4 regions of the Corynebacterium efficiens YS-314 genome follow, and region 1 is predicted to be linked to each of the others. Evidence: riboswitches for the same ligand, from Rfam matches in the RefSeq annotation. Region 1 holds a riboswitch; each other region holds the start of a gene.
The links. A riboswitch is a leader RNA that binds a small molecule or an ion and turns the genes downstream of it on or off. The one in region 1 is predicted to bind thiamine pyrophosphate.
Positions count from the first base shown of each region.

Region 2: another riboswitch for thiamine pyrophosphate. It lies ahead of thiM (hydroxyethylthiazole kinase); the one in region 1 lies ahead of CE_RS09630 (thiamine phosphate synthase).
Region 3: another riboswitch for thiamine pyrophosphate. It lies ahead of thiC (phosphomethylpyrimidine synthase ThiC); the one in region 1 lies ahead of CE_RS09630 (thiamine phosphate synthase).
Region 4: another riboswitch for thiamine pyrophosphate. It lies ahead of CE_RS05760 (ECF transporter S component); the one in region 1 lies ahead of CE_RS09630 (thiamine phosphate synthase).

Region 1 is NC_004369.1:2,040,961-2,044,742, forward strand. Features, by position in the region: gene CE_RS09620 (S1C family serine protease) at 1-58, opposite strand, end outside; gene rplS (50S ribosomal protein L19) at 525-866, opposite strand; TPP riboswitch at 1,106-1,220, shown strand; gene CE_RS09630 (thiamine phosphate synthase) at 1,220-1,870, shown strand; gene thiO (glycine oxidase ThiO) at 1,867-2,937, shown strand; gene thiS (sulfur carrier protein ThiS) at 2,934-3,134, shown strand; gene CE_RS09645 (thiazole synthase) at 3,138-3,782, shown strand, end outside.
Region 2 is NC_004369.1:1,670,498-1,674,279, forward strand. Features, by position in the region: gene CE_RS07935 (bifunctional hydroxymethylpyrimidine kinase/phosphomethylpyrimidine kinase) at 1-1,495, opposite strand, end outside; gene thiM (hydroxyethylthiazole kinase) at 1,492-2,304, opposite strand; TPP riboswitch at 2,298-2,398, opposite strand; gene CE_RS07945 (NAD(P)/FAD-dependent oxidoreductase) at 2,528-3,782, opposite strand, start outside.
Region 3 is NC_004369.1:1,472,099-1,475,880, reverse strand. Features, by position in the region: gene CE_RS07060 (IS110 family transposase) at 1-949, shown strand, start outside; gene CE_RS07055 (hypothetical protein) at 1,035-1,394, opposite strand; SAM riboswitch class IV at 1,409-1,526, opposite strand; TPP riboswitch at 1,661-1,773, shown strand; gene thiC (phosphomethylpyrimidine synthase ThiC) at 1,770-3,512, shown strand; gene CE_RS07045 (IS3 family transposase) at 3,714-3,782, opposite strand, start outside.
Region 4 is NC_004369.1:1,188,652-1,192,433, reverse strand. Features, by position in the region: gene CE_RS05765 (ABC transporter ATP-binding protein) at 1-830, opposite strand, end outside; gene CE_RS05760 (ECF transporter S component) at 839-1,522, opposite strand; TPP riboswitch at 1,512-1,621, opposite strand; gene CE_RS05755 (4-hydroxybenzoate 3-monooxygenase) at 1,999-3,198, shown strand; partial or broken gene CE_RS05750 (MFS transporter) at 3,247-3,782, shown strand, end outside.

The sequences.
Region 1 (3,782 bases):
TGAAGGTACCCTGACCGACGATCTTGACGGTTGCATCGGCGAGGGTATCGAAGGTCACCGCGTTGACGGTGCCCGCATGGGTGGTACCACCTTTGGATGCGGTGGTGGCGGGTGAATCAGAATCATCCGAGGAAGAACATGCCCCAGCAGTAGTGTGGCTACGCCCAGTACTGCTACCAGTGATCTGTTCCTCAGCCTGGTTGTGTGCTTCAAAGCCATGACGGGCTCCTTATGTTAACGCCCATGGCACAGAGGTACCCGTCGGCGACTAATGGGTCCAATCAAGAACTGCACACAGCAAGCCAAGGTTTTGCACTGATTTTGACAGGAGGTTGAGGAGCCAAGAACACAAAACTCTTAAGGATATTGAACGTTGATCATAATTTTACTATTTTCCCCCGCAAAACAGGAGGAATCTCACCCACGGCTTTCTTCATTCCCCCATGAAAAAACCCCGTCGCCACCGGAGAGATCCGGTGGCGACGGGGGTTGCAACCCGGGATGGTGTCAGGACACCGTCAGGTTTAGCGCTTCTCCTTGATGCGGGCAGCCTTACCGCGCAGTTCGCGCAGGTAGTACAGCTTGGCGCGACGGACGTCACCACGACGGACGACCTCGATCTTCTCCAGGTTCGGGGAGTGAACCGGGAAGGTACGCTCAACACCGATGCCGAAGGAGACCTTACGCACGGTGAAGGTCTCGCGGATGCCACTGCCCTGGCGGCGGATGACAACACCCTTGAAGAGCTGGGTACGGGTGTTGGTGCCTTCGATGACCTTGACGTGAACGTCGAGGGTGTCACCGGGGCGGAAGGCAGGAACGTCGTCGCGCAGGTATGCGGAGTCGACCTTATCCAGAATGTTCATGTAGACAGTCCTTTGACAGTTAGGGAAAGAGGACCCTGGCGGCACTTCCCCTGTGGTGGGGCGCTCGGCCGGTTCGTATCCGTTTCAATTTTGCGCCACTGCGGACCACCGCAACCCCTTCTGTGCAGAAGGTGCCACGAGACACACAGTCAACCCATGCATTCTTTCATGTCTGCGCGGCTGATGCCAAATCCCGCCCCCGCCCTTCACGGCGTGGTCCGCATCATCTACACTCAGGCCCCAACCCCCACGGGCGCCCGGGGCACCGGGCTGAGATTGCGCTGCCTTGCCGCGCAAGGACCGTATGAACCTGTCTGGTTAGCACCAGCGAAGGAAGAGAGGCCTACAAGGACATGCGTCCCACCCCTGATCTGCGTTGTTATTTCATCACCGGCCACGGCAGCCACGAACACATAGTCGATGTCGCCCGGCGCGCGGTGGCAGGTGGGGCCCGCACGGTGCAGGTGCGCAGCAAACCCATCACCGCCCGTGAGCTCTACGCACTCACCGAGGCCGTCGCGCTCGCCGTGGGCGAGACCGCCCATGTGCTTGTCGACGACCGCGTCGACATCGCCCTCGCTCTGCGCCACCGCGGCCTGCCCGTCCACGGGGTCCATGTCGGGCAGGATGATCTTCCTGTCCGTGATGTCCGTGCCCTGCTGGGCGAGGAGGCCATCATCGGTCTGACCACCGGCACCAGGGAGCTGGTGGAGGCCGCCAATGAGCACGCGGAGGTGCTCGACTACATCGGTGCCGGGCCGTTCCGCCCGACCCCCACCAAGGATTCCGGTCGCCCACCACTCGGTGTGGAGGGTTACCGGGAGCTGGTGGAGCTCTCCAGGCTTCCGGTGGTGGCCATCGGGGATGTCACCGCCGATGACGCCCCGGCCCTCGCCGACACCGGTGTCGCCGGTCTGGCGGTGGTGCGTGGCCTCATGGAATCCGCTGACCCGACCGGTTACGCCCGGCGTCTGATCACCGGTTTCGGGGAGGGTCGCCAATGAGCAGCGTCACCGTCGTCGGTGGTGGTCTGGTCGGTCTTGCCACCGCGGTACGGCTGGCGGATGCAGGTCATGTGGTGACCCTGGTGGATCCCGATCCCGCCTCCGGTGCCACCCACCACGCCGGTGGGATGTTGGCCCCGGTCGCGGAGGTGGTCTACCGGCAGGAGGCACTGTTCCCGTTGATGCTGCGCTCGGCCGCGCTGTATCCGGGGTTGCTTCGGGTCGTCGACAAGCACACCGATCTGCCCACCGGGTACCGCACCGAGGGCACCCTGGTGGTGGCCGCGGACCGGGCGGATGCTGCCCATCTGGCGCAGTTGTCGGACTACCAGTCCGCCAACGGCATGGAGGTCGAACGTCTGACACTGCGTGCAGCCCGGAGGTTGGAACCTGCCCTGAGCCCGCAGCTGGCCGGGGCCGTGCACATCCCGGGCGATCACCAGATCAACCCGAGGATGTTCGCCGCGGCCCTGCTCGACGCCCTGGATAATCTCGGGGTGGAGGTCCGCCGGGAACGGGCCACTGCGATCCCCGATGATGAACAGGTGGTGCTGGCCAATGGTCTGGGCGCAGGGCAGCTCCACCCGGGGTTGCAGCTGCGTCCGGTCTACGGCGACATCCTGCGCCTGGGTGTGCCGGATCATCTCGCCCCGCTGCTCACCCGGGTGGTGCGCGGGTTTGTGGAGGACCGCACCGTCTACCTCATCCCCCGCACCGACGGCACCCTCGCCATCGGGGCCACCTCACGCGAAGATGAGCGGCCTGTCCCCCGCGCCGGCGCGGTGCATGATCTGCTGCGCGATGCCACCCGCCTGGCCCCCGGCATCAAGGAGTGCGATTTCCTCGAGGCCACCACCGGCGCGCGCCCCGGTACCCCGGATGATCTGCCGTACCTCGGGCGGGTGGATGAACGCCTGATCATCTCCACCGGGTATTTCCGCCACGGGATCCTGCTGACCGCCCTGGCCGCCGAGGCGACCCTGGCCATGGTCGAACACCGCGATCCCGGGATCGATCTTCACGCCTGTGCCCCACACCGACACACCACCCAGAAGGAGCATCCATGAACATCACCCTCAACAACCAGTCCGTGACCACCACCGCCACCACGTTGAGTGCCCTGGTGGAGAACACCCTCGGGCAGCTGCCGGACGCCGGGGTCGCCGTGGCCGTGGACGGTGAGGTGGTGCCCCGCTCCCAGTGGGACCGCCCGCTTGCCGACGGCCAGCACATCGACATTCTCACCGCCGTCCAGGGAGGTTAACCCATGCTCACCATCGCCGACCGCACCTTCGACTCCCACCTGATCATGGGCACCGGTGGCGCCACCTCCATGGCGATGCTGGAGGAGTCACTGGTGGCCTCCGGGACGGAACTGACCACGGTGGCGATGCGTCGTCACGCAGCCACGACCACCGGGGAATCCGTCTTCGACCTGCTGCGCCGCCTGGACATTACCCCCCTGCCGAACACCGCGGGTTGCCGCACCGCACGGGATGCCGTGATCACCGCGAAACTCGCCCGGGAGGCACTGGGCACCAACTGGGTGAAGGTGGAGGTCATCGCCGATGAACACACCCTGCTGCCCGATGTCGTCGAACTGATCGACGCCTGCGAACTGCTCGTCGCCGAGGGTTTCGTGGTGCTGGCCTACACCTCCGATGACCCGGTGGTGGCCAGACGCCTGGAGGACGTCGGGTGCGCCGCGGTCATGCCCCTGGGCTCGCCCATCGGCACCGGCCTGGGCATCCTCAACCCGCACAACATCGAGTTGATCTGCTCGCGGGCAGGTGTACCGGTGCTTCTCGACGCCGGTGTCGGCACCGCCTCCGACGCCGCCCTGGCGATGGAACTCGGTTGCGACGGGGTGCTGCTGGCGTCTGCGGTCAACCGGTGTCAGGACCCCGTGGCG
Region 2 (3,782 bases), 370 kb from region 1:
GATGTGGCCACGGCGTTGCATCTGCGGCACGCAGCAGACGCCGGGTCACCGCGAAATGATCCACCGGCCCGCTGCCGGAGCCCACCTGCAGGGCGTCGGCACCGCGCAGTGCCTCGTTGAGCCAGCGCGTCGCCCAGTCCAGCGCCTTATCCACCGGGTGACCTGCACCCATCCGGGTGGCCAGCGCCGCCGAGAGTGAGCATCCGGTCCCGTGGCTGTTGGTGGTGTCAACACGTGGGTTGGCCACCATGTGGACAGAGCCGTCCGGATACACCACTGCATTATCAGCACGGGGACCAGTCAAGTGTCCACCCTTAACAATGACGGTGGTGCCCACGTCTGTGGCGAAACGCCGCGCCTGCTCAATCGCCGCATCGAAGGAGGGAGCCGGTTGCTCACCGCACAGCACCGCCAGCTCCGGGATATTCGGGGTGATCACATCGACCACGGTCGCGAGCTCCAGCAGGGCCTCGGTGGCATCGGGGTCCAGCAGGCTGTCGCCGCTGGTGGCCACCATGACCGGATCCAGGATCACCGGACCGTGGGGGCGGGTACGCAACCACCCGGTGACCTGACGGACCGTGTCAGCCCGGCCGAGCATACCGAGTTTCACCGCATCCACGGTGACATCGGAGAACACTGATTCCAGCTGCTCATCCAGGAAGTCGGCGGGCGGGGTGTGGACCCCGGTGACACCATGGGTGTTCTGTGCGACCAGGGCGGTGATCACCGACATTCCGAAGCCACCGGCCGCGGCGATGGATTTCAGATCAGCCTGGACACCGGCACCACCGGTGGGGTCGGTGCCGGCGATGGTGAGCACCCGTGGCTGTGCCACGCGACGCCCCGCCTCCCACACATCCAGCAGCTCCCGGGCGGCCTCCGCCGGGGAGGGGGCCGCCATGATCGCCGAGACCACGCACAGTCCATCCACCCCGGTACGCGCCAGATCAGCGGCGTTGGCAAGACCGACCCCGCCGATCGCCACGGAGGCGATACCGTGGGCACGTGCGACCTTGGCCATGGCAGCCACGCCGTCCACACCCACCGCCTGCGGGGCATCCGGTTTGGTGTCCGTGGCCTGGACGGGACCGAGACCGACCACATCCGGCAGGGCGATGCCCGCCCGGGTACAGTCGGCGATCACCGTCTCGAGCTGATCCATCGTTTCGATGGTCAACCCGATCATGAGATGCCCGGGCAGTTGCCGGCGGGCCTGCACATAGGGCAGATCCCCCTGGCCGATGTGCACGTGGCAGCTCAGCTCCGCGGCCACGGCGAATCTGTCATTGAGAAACAGGGGCACCCCCAGGCGGTCGCACACCCGTTTGAGCTCCATGGCATGTTCCCGGAAGGTCTGCTCGTCGGCATCCTTGTCGCGCAGTTGCACCACGGTGACACCACCGTTGATGGCGTCCTCGACAATCCCGGCGACCCGCTCGGGGCCACCTCCAAGGTGTGGGTCGGTGACGAGGTAGAGGCTGAAATCGGTCATCGGTTCTCCTCCCGGAGGTGGGTCAGGTTGGCAAGCTGGTTGCGGTCGAGTTGGTGGAGTGCGTCGATAAGCGCTACGGCGTAGGAGCCCGGTGCGGTGGCACGGGTGGCGGCGATGCGGCCGGCGGCCCCCAGGTGGGCGTGCGCGGCGACCACCGCGTCGTGGGGGTCGATGTCGGTGTCCTGGGTGGCACCGAGGTAGGCGGCGGTCACCGCGCCGAGGGCGCAGCCGGTGCCGATGACCAGCTGCAGCATGGGGTCCCCGGACTTAAGCCACGACACACGTCCACGTGAGACGATGAGGTCCTCTGCTCCGGTGACGGCAACGACCCCGCCGGTGCGCCGGGCGAGCACCTGTGCGGCCTCCACGGCATCGGCGACGTCGTCGGTCGCATCGACCCCGCGTCCACCGGCGCCCAGACCGGCCAGCGCGACGATCTCCGAGGCGTTGCCGCGTATCGCGGCCGGATGCTTGTCGACGGCCCGACGGAGGAACGCCGAACGTTCCGCCAGACCACCCACACCGACCGGGTCAAGTACCCAGGGAGTACCGGCAGCGGTGGCTCCCTCAATGGCGCGTTCCATCCCGGCATACTGTTCGGCCGACGGTGTGCCGGCGTTGATGAGGACCCCGTCTGCCACCCCGGCGAAATCGAAGGATTCAGCCGGCGTGTCCACCATCGCGGGACTGGCCCCGATGGCCAGGAGGGCATTGGCGGTGAACTGCATGACCACGGCATTGGTCAGGCATTGGACAAGTGGGGTGGTGGCGCGCACCAATGTGGGCGCATGAAGATATGAGTCAGCCATGCAACGGCCATCCCTTCGCTAGTACGAGCTAGAGCAGGTTCAACGGGTGTGTTCTCAGCCTGTCCACGGTGGACAGGCACCCCGTGCCTGGTTCTCACCCTAGCAAAAGGTCTGGTCTGTATGGCTGGTGGGTGGGGATGACCCCGGACAGACAACAACACCCCCGGACACCTGCCGGGAGGTTCCGGCGGGGTCAGGGGGTGGGGGCGAGCTGGGGGTGGGCCTATTTCAGCTTGTTGGCGGCACCGAAACGGGTGGTGTCCTTCAGCTCGATGGGCACGTCACCGTCTTTTTCATCGATGACCTGGCCGAGCTTGGCCAGCGCGGTGCGGGAGTGCAGCTGCTGACGTGTGGTGGCGAGATTCCAGCGCTTGCGGGAGAGGGCATTGAGACCCCAGCTGATCGCGGAGACGAAGCGGTTGCGGAAACCGACCAGGAACATCAGGTGGACGCCCAGCCACAGCAGCCAGCCGATGAAGCCGGTGACCTCGACCTTGCCCATCTTCACCACGGCGGAGAAGCGGGACACGGTGGCCATGGAGCCCTTGTCGAAGTAGTCGAAGTCCTCGCGTTCATCGCTGGAGCGGCCCTCGGCCTCCGCGGCGATCTGCTCGGCGACGTACTCGCCACCCTGGATGGCCACCTGCGCGACACCCGGGAGGTTATCCAGGGCCATCATGTCACCGACGACGAAGATGTTCTTGTACTCGCCCACGGACAGGTCACGGTTGACCTTGACGCGACCTGCACGGTCGACCTCGACACCGGCCTGATCGGCGATGAGCTTGCCCAGCGGGGAAGCGGCCACACCGGCGGACCAGATCTTGCAGAACGACGGGATGCGGTGCTCCTCACCGTCCTTGGTCTTGTAGGTCACGGCCTCCTCGTCGACATCGGTGACCAGGGCGTTGAGCTTGACGGTCACACCGAGCTTCTCCAGGGTGCGTTGTGCGTTGCGGCCCAGGCGCTTGCCGAATGGGGGCAGGACCTGCGGGGCACCGTCGAGGAGGATGATCTTGGCGGAGGAGGGGTTGAAGTTGGTGTAAACACCAGCGAGGGTGCGGTGGGCCATCTCGGCGAGCTGGCCGGCGAGCTCCACACCGGTGGGGCCTGCACCGACGACCACGAAGGTCAGGAGGCGCTCACGCTCGGCCGGGTCCTCGCAGACCTCGGCACGCTCGAAGGCGCCGATGATGCGGGCGCGCAGTTCGAGGGCATCGTCGATGGTCTTCATACCGGGGGCGAACTGGGCGAAGTGGTCGTTGCCGAAGTAGGACTGACCGGCACCGGCACCGACAACCAGCGAGTCATACTCGTAGACCCGGGTGTAGGAACCCAGGGAGGCGGTGACGGTGCGCTTGGTGATGTCGATGTCGGTGACCTCACCCTTGATCACATTGACATTGTCCTGGCCGCTGAGGATCTGACGGGTGGACGGTGCGATCTCGCCGGAGGACAGGATGCCCGTGGCCACCTGG
Region 3 (3,782 bases), 570 kb from region 1:
TCGTCGGCGCAACGGCAAATCAGACCCAGTCGATGCCCTGGCTGCCGCTCGGCAAGTCCTCACCGGGGAAGCGTTGAGTATCCCGAAAGATTCGACAGGGCCAGTGGAATCATTAAGGACGCTCTACATCACCCGGAAACAGCTCGTGGCAACGACCGTGAGAATCATGAATACGATCAAGTCGTTGCTGATCACCGCCCCCGATGACATCAGGGCCCGCTACAGCAGCATGACCAATCACGCCATGGTCCTTGCCCTGTCTCGTTGCCGGCCGCAAGCTGACGATCACGCCCCGGCGCATGCCGTTGCCTCCAGCCTGAAGATTCTGGCCGCCACCTATCTTCAGGTGCGTGAGCGATGCGATGACCTGGAAGCCCGGATCAGTGCTCTTGTCTCAAGCATCAACCCGTATATCAGCAACATGGTTGGCAGCGGCCCGCTGATCGCCGCTGAACTGATCGTCAGCATCGGTGAGAATCCGGAGCGTATCCCGTCCGAAGCGGCCCTGGCACAGCTATGTGGGGTAGCGCCACTGCCGGCGAGTTCCGGGCGAACCACCCGCCACAGGCTCAACCGTGGCGGGGATCGGCGGGCAAATTCAGCTCTGTACCGAATCGCGGTAGTTCGCATGGGATGTGACCAACGAACCAAAGACTACGTGGCTAAACGCACTGCGGAAGGACTGTCGAAGAAGGAGATCATTCGCTGTCTCAAGCGGGCCATTGTGCGCGAGGTGTACCGCGTGCTGTGCGCACAGTCCAGCCGGCCTGAGCCCAGGGATCTGCGTCGCCCAGACTTAAAGCAACGTCGTCAGGCCCAGCACCTGACTCAGGCAGAGGTTGCGGGCCGTCTTGGGTGCGCTCCTGCCAGGATCAGCGATATTGAAACGGGAAAACGCCCTTTGACGGAATTAGCCGCTGCCTACGAAAATCTTCTCCAAAGCGCTTGACACACTATAGGAGCATCTTGACCCCCTTGGAGGAAGGCCAACTCTTGATTAAATCTCCAAGATGACCTTCCCCCAAGACCTACTTCTACCTAGTGCAGCCCTCTACGGTCCGCTTGAAGCCAAGGTTGAAGATATGGAAACCACCTTCAGTTGGTAGCCGCAGGAGACCACCGAAACTACTGCTATCTTCCCACTGAGCTGTTGGATCGACAGCGATGACCTGTGCAATTAGTTCGCTGTTGTGATTCCAACCGCGATAATGCTTGTCACCGGCATCAAATTCGACCCACTCCCCGTCCATTCGCAGATTGGAAACCGGCAACCACTCCGATCTTTCCAGGGTTACCTTTGCCCGAAGGTAAAACACATCATGCCCGGATTGAGTGTGCCCGCACTTGTTGTGCAATCTGATTACTAGCGGGGTGTTTTCATAGGTATTCCGCATGGGAATCTCCTTCATAATCGCTCTTCTCTGCAGTCTTTTGAGTACAGAGCGGATCTTCCTTCGGGGGCACCGTGTGCGTTGCGCGGTTGCCAGTCAGCCTGCCGAAGGGCTTAGAGGCTGAACTTCTTGATCGCGAAGATGAGGTTAGCAGACCGCTTGGTCTAGATGCAAGCCCACCGCCACAGGCACTCGTCGAAAAGCCCCCTCCCTCAACCCCCGCATGGGGGTAACTTTCACGCCCACGCGGGCAACGCGCTAGTTTTGACGGCAGTCCCCACGGGCGCCCGAGCACGGGCTGAGATCGCGCTGATTGCTGCGCGAGCACCGTTCGAACCTGTCCGGTTAGTACCGGCGAAGGAAGAGAGGAATGGTGCAATGACGCCTACCCAAAATGAGATCCACCCGAAGCACAGCTACTCCCCCATCCGCAAGCACGGCCTTGAAGTTCCCGAGACTGAAATCGCCCTCGATGACTCGCCAAGTGGCCCCAACGAGCCTTTTCGCATCTACCGCACGCGTGGCCCAGAAACTGACCCTACGCTGGGACTTCCGCGCCTGCGCACACCTTGGATCACCGCCCGCGGCGACGTCACCGAGTACACCGGGCGCGAGCGTTTGCTTATCGACGACGGCCGCTCGGCAATGCGTCGAGGTCAAGCTTCAGCTGAGTGGAAAGGCCAAAAACCAGCGCCTTTGAAGGCGTTGCCTGGCAAGCGCGTTACCCAAATGGCCTATGCGCGAGCCGGCGAGATCACTCGGGAAATGGAGTTTGTGGCGCTGCGCGAACACGTTGATCCGGAATTTGTGCGCTCTGAAGTTGCCCGCGGACGTGCGATTATTCCCAATAATGTCAACCACCCGGAATCGGAGCCGATGATTATTGGTCGCAAATTTCTAACCAAAATCAACGCCAATATCGGCAATTCCGCCGTCACCTCTTCCATCGAGGAGGAGGTATCCAAGCTGCAATGGGCCACACGTTGGGGTGCCGATACCGTGATGGATCTGTCTACCGGCGATGACATTCACACCACTCGCGAATGGATTATCCGCAACTCCCCGGTTCCCATCGGCACCGTCCCGATCTACCAAGCGCTGGAAAAAGTAAATGGCGTAGCCGCCGACCTCAGCTGGGAAGTATTCCGCGATACCGTCATTGAGCAATGCGAACAAGGTGTGGACTATATGACCATCCACGCCGGCGTACTGCTGGCCTATATCCCGCTAACCACGCGCCGGGTAACCGGCATTGTCTCCCGTGGCGGTTCCATCATGGCCGGGTGGTGCCTAGCGCACCACCGCGAGTCATTCCTCTTTGAGCATTTCGACGAGCTGTGCGAGATCTTTGCACAATATGATGTGGCCTTCTCACTCGGCGATGGCCTGCGCCCCGGATCACTCGCCGACGCCAATGACGCCGCTCAATTTGCTGAACTAAAGACCATCGGTGAGTTAACCCAGCGCGCTTGGGAATATGACGTGCAGGTGATGGTTGAAGGCCCCGGCCACGTTCCACTGAACATGATTCAAGAAAACAACGAGCTGGAACAAAAGTGGGCTGCTGACGCTCCTTTTTACACTCTTGGACCCTTAGTTACCGACATTGCACCAGGCTATGACCACATCACCTCCGCCATCGGTGCAGCTCACATCGCCATGGGTGGAACCGCCATGCTCTGTTATGTCACCCCGAAGGAACACCTGGGCCTACCCAACCGTAACGACGTAAAAACCGGCGTCATCACCTACAAGCTCGCAGCCCACGCTGCTGACGTTGCCAAAGGCCACCCTGGCGCGCGAGCTTGGGACGATGCTATGAGCAAGGCACGTTTTGAATTCCGCTGGAATGATCAATTTGCGCTTTCCCTCGACCCCGACACCGCCATCGCTTATCACGATGAAACCCTGCCGGCAGAACCCGCGAAGACAGCGCACTTCTGTTCCATGTGTGGCCCAAAGTTCTGCTCCATGCGCATTAGCCAGGACATTCGCGATATGTTTGGCGAGCAAATCGCTGAATTGGGGATGCCTGGGGTTGGGGCTTCTGATTCCACGGAAGGCATGAAAGAAAAGTCCCGGGAATTTGTTGCCGGTGGTGGCGAGGTTTATCGGGAGTGACGGGTAATTGCTAGTGATTGTCGGGCCGATCCCAGATTTCTTGAAAGTGCTCTGCCACCAGAGGCCAGATGATTTCTCGGACATCTTCAGGTGAATTGATGCCCTCTGACATCTGACCACGCAACACAAAATCATGCGGGATTATTCTTCCTGCATGATCAAGTGGGGGGTGTCCCCCTTTGAGGGGACACGCAGGATTGATCAAGCAGCAGGCGCCACGGTAACAGCCGAGGCCGCATCTTCGAAAGCTCTCGGCGATAAGTAACTGAT
Region 4 (3,782 bases), 850 kb from region 1:
AGGGTGGTCTTGCCGGAACCGTTCGCACCGGTGATCACGGTGGAGGCACCCTCCGGGATGTGGAAGGAACGGGGCGGTCCCCACTGCGCGAGCAGGTGATCGGCGGAGACCAGGGCGGTCGTCCCGGCCTCCCGGCGGGTGGGCAGACCGGTGGGTGAGACCAGGTCATCGGCGTGGATCCCCCGGACCCCGTCTGCCTCGAGGCGGAGGATACGGTCCACAGTCCCCGACCACAGCTGGTGGCGGTGCTCCACAACGATGAGGGTGGCGCCGGTGGCGTCCACCACACGGTTGACGGCCTCAACCACCTCGCGCTGGCCGGCCGGATCGAGGTTGGCGGTGGGTTCATCCAGCAGGATGAGCCGGGCACCCATCGCGATGACCCCGGCCAGCGCCAGGCGTTGTTTCTGCCCACCCGAGAGATGCCGGGTGGGATGTGTCAGGGGCAGGTCGAGACCGACCATATCCAAAGCCTGCTCCACCCGCGGCCAGATCTCCTCCCGCGGGATGCCGAGGTTCTCGCAGCCGAAGGCGACATCATCACCGACCCGGGAGGCGATGACCTGGGAGTCTGGGTCCTGGAGGACGAGGCCGGTGGCGGAGGCGTCGACAAGCAGGGAACCGTACGTCTGCCCTTCCGTGTCATCACCGAGCACGCCGGCCAACGCGGCGAGCAGGGTTGATTTGCCCGAACCGGAATCACCGGTGAGCAGCACCCGCTCCCCCGGCGCGATATCAAGAGTGATGTTGCTGAAGGCGGGTTTCTTCCGCGAGGCGTGACGGTAGCCGAAATCCCGGACCGTCACCCGGGTACCCATGGTGGTGGTCATGGGTGTGTTCAGACCTCCCTGCGCAGTTCACGGCCGGCGGCGAACCGGTCCAGCGCACCCGTTTTCGCCAGGGCGCGGACCAGGTAGAAGCTGACCACGCCGGCCAGCAGCGCACCGGAGATCATCAGGCAGCTGAAGTAGATGATGTTGAAGGCCAGGGACATCGCGAAGTAGGCGCTGAGGAAAGCCTCCAGGATGTAGGCGCCGACACCGGCACCCATCCCGGCGAGGATGGCCACCGTCAGGGTGAAACGCCGGTACAGAAACAGCGCGAAGACCAGTTCCGCGCCGAGTCCCTGGGCGATCCCGGAGTACAGGGTCTCAATGCCCCACTGCGAGGCCAGGGCCGCGGACACCGAGGCGGCGATGACCTCGACGAACAGCGCGGCGCCGGGTTTGCGGATGATGAGCCCACCGAGCACACCGCCGAGCAGCCAGATGCCGACGGCCAGACCGCCCAGGCCCGGGGTCAGCGCGTCGAAGGCGGTGAACCAGGCATATCCGATGGAATTCCACACCACGAAGATCAGCCCGCAGGCCACGCCCAGGACCGCGGCGATGACGATGTCGATCACGCGCCAGGTGTGTCGGGTCTGTGGGGTGGGGCCGGTGGTGACACCGGTTCCCCCGGGCGCACCGGTCTCCCCTGGCTCACCGGTCTCCCCGGTTGATGGCAGACGTGTATCAGTCATGTTTCCTCCCTATCGCCGGCATTACCCGGATCAGGTTCAACGGTTGTGGCTGTGCCACCTCTCAGCCCGGACTTTCACCGGACACCCGTGCAATATCGAATTAGTGCTCCTACATACTAGTCCACGGACCTGGGGAGTTGTCCAATACCGCCTGGGCGGGCTGGTGGGCACGCATGTCGACGTGACACATCGCCCCCAACACCCCTCATCGACACCCCTAGCTACACCCTTGGCCATGGTTACGCCAGGTCAATTGCGCAGGCCGGGCCCGATCCCCCACCCTCACCCCCGTTCACTCTGCGAACATGCGGCCGGGATATTGCTATCACCTCTGCCATTGCCTACTTTGAGACCCATATCACTAACCACATCTGGGGGCCATCGGGCACACATCGCCCCGCACACCCGGGGGCGGGGATCCCCGCCGGACCCCACCCGACAGCCCATACCCCACAGCCCACCTGAAGGAGCCTTTCATGAACCACGTACCAGTAGCCATCATCGGTGCGGGTCCGGCAGGACTGACCCTGGCCCACCTCCTGCACCTGCAGGGCATCGAATCCGTCGTGTTTGAAAGCCGCTCCCGGCAGGATGTCGAGGAGACCGTGCGTGCCGGCATCCTCGAGCAGGGCACCCTGAACCTCATGCGGGAAACCGGTGTGGGCGAGCGCATGGAACGCGAGGCCGATCACGATGAGGCCATCGACATCGCCATCAACAACGAGAACATCCGCATCCCGCTGACGGAGCTGACCGGCCACAAGGTGGCCATCTACCCGCAGCATGAATACCTCAAGGATTTCATCGCCAAGCGCATCGAGGACGGCGGTGAGCTCCTGTTCGAGACCACCGTGGACTCCGTGGAGAACTTCGAGGGTGACGCACAGGAGAACAAGGCCACAATCACCTACACCGGTGTTGATGGCACCACCCGGCAGCTCACCGCGGACTATGTCGTGGCCGCCGACGGCTCCAACTCCCCCTACCGCAAGATCATCACCGATGATGGTGGCATCCGTGCCCGCCACGAGTACCCCTACGCCTGGTTCGGCATCCTCGTCGAAGCGCCCAAGACACAGAAGGAACTCATCTACGCCACCCACCCCGAGGGTTTCGCACTGATCTCCACCCGCACCGACACCGTCCAGCGCTACTACCTCCAGTGCGATCCCAATGACACCCCGGAGATGTGGTCGGATGACCGCATCTGGGAGCAGCTCCACCTGCGTGCCGACTCCCCCGGCATCACCGTCTCCGAGGGAAAGATCTTCGACAAGGCCGTGCTGCGCTTCCGCTCCGCTGTGACCGAGCCGATGCAGAAGGGACGCCTGTTCATCGCCGGCGATGCCGCCCACACCGTCCCACCCACCGGCGCCAAGGGCCTCAACCTCGCCGTGGCGGATGTCTCCGTGCTCGCACCGGGACTCACCCGCGCAATCAAGCGCAACGACACCGGGCTTCTCGACGACTACACCCGCCTCACCGTCCCCCGCATCTGGAAGGCGCAGCACTTCTCCTACTGGATGAGCTCCATGCTGCACGCCGTTCCGGGTGAGGACCACTTCGCCACCCAGCGTCGCTTCGCCGAGCTCCGCTCCGTCCTCGAATCCGAGGCCGGTCAGCGCTACCTGGCCGAGCAGTACGTGGGCCGCGATCTGCCCCGCTTCGACTACTGACACCCACCCACCTCCCATCCCTTCCTATCTCTTAAGAGGACCCCGCCCGTGACCACCTCACACGCAACCCCCACCACCCCGGCGCCCACCCGCAGTGTCGGGGTGGTGTTGGCACTACTCTGGTTCGCCATCGTCCTGGACGGCTTCGATCTCGTTGTCCTCGGTGCCACCATCCCCGCCATGCTCCAGGACACCTCCTGGGACCTCGACGCCGCGCATGCCACCCAGATCTCCACCCTCGGGCTGGTGGGCATGATGATCGGCGCATTGACCATCGGTTTCCTCACAGACAAACTGGGGCGTCGCCGCGTGATGATCTTCTCCGTGGCGGTGTTCTCCAGTATTCACCCTGCTCTTGGCCTTCACCTCGGACATCACGCTGTTCACGCTGTGGCGTTTCATCGCGGGTGTGGGACTGGGTGGGGCACTGCCCACCGCGATCGCCATGGTCACCGAGTTCCGTCCGGGCACCAAGGCCGGTTCCGCCTCCACCACCCTGATGACCGGTTACCACGTCGGTGCGGTCGCCACCGCCTTCCTGGGCATCCTGCTCATCGAGCCACTCGGCTGGCACTCGATGTTCA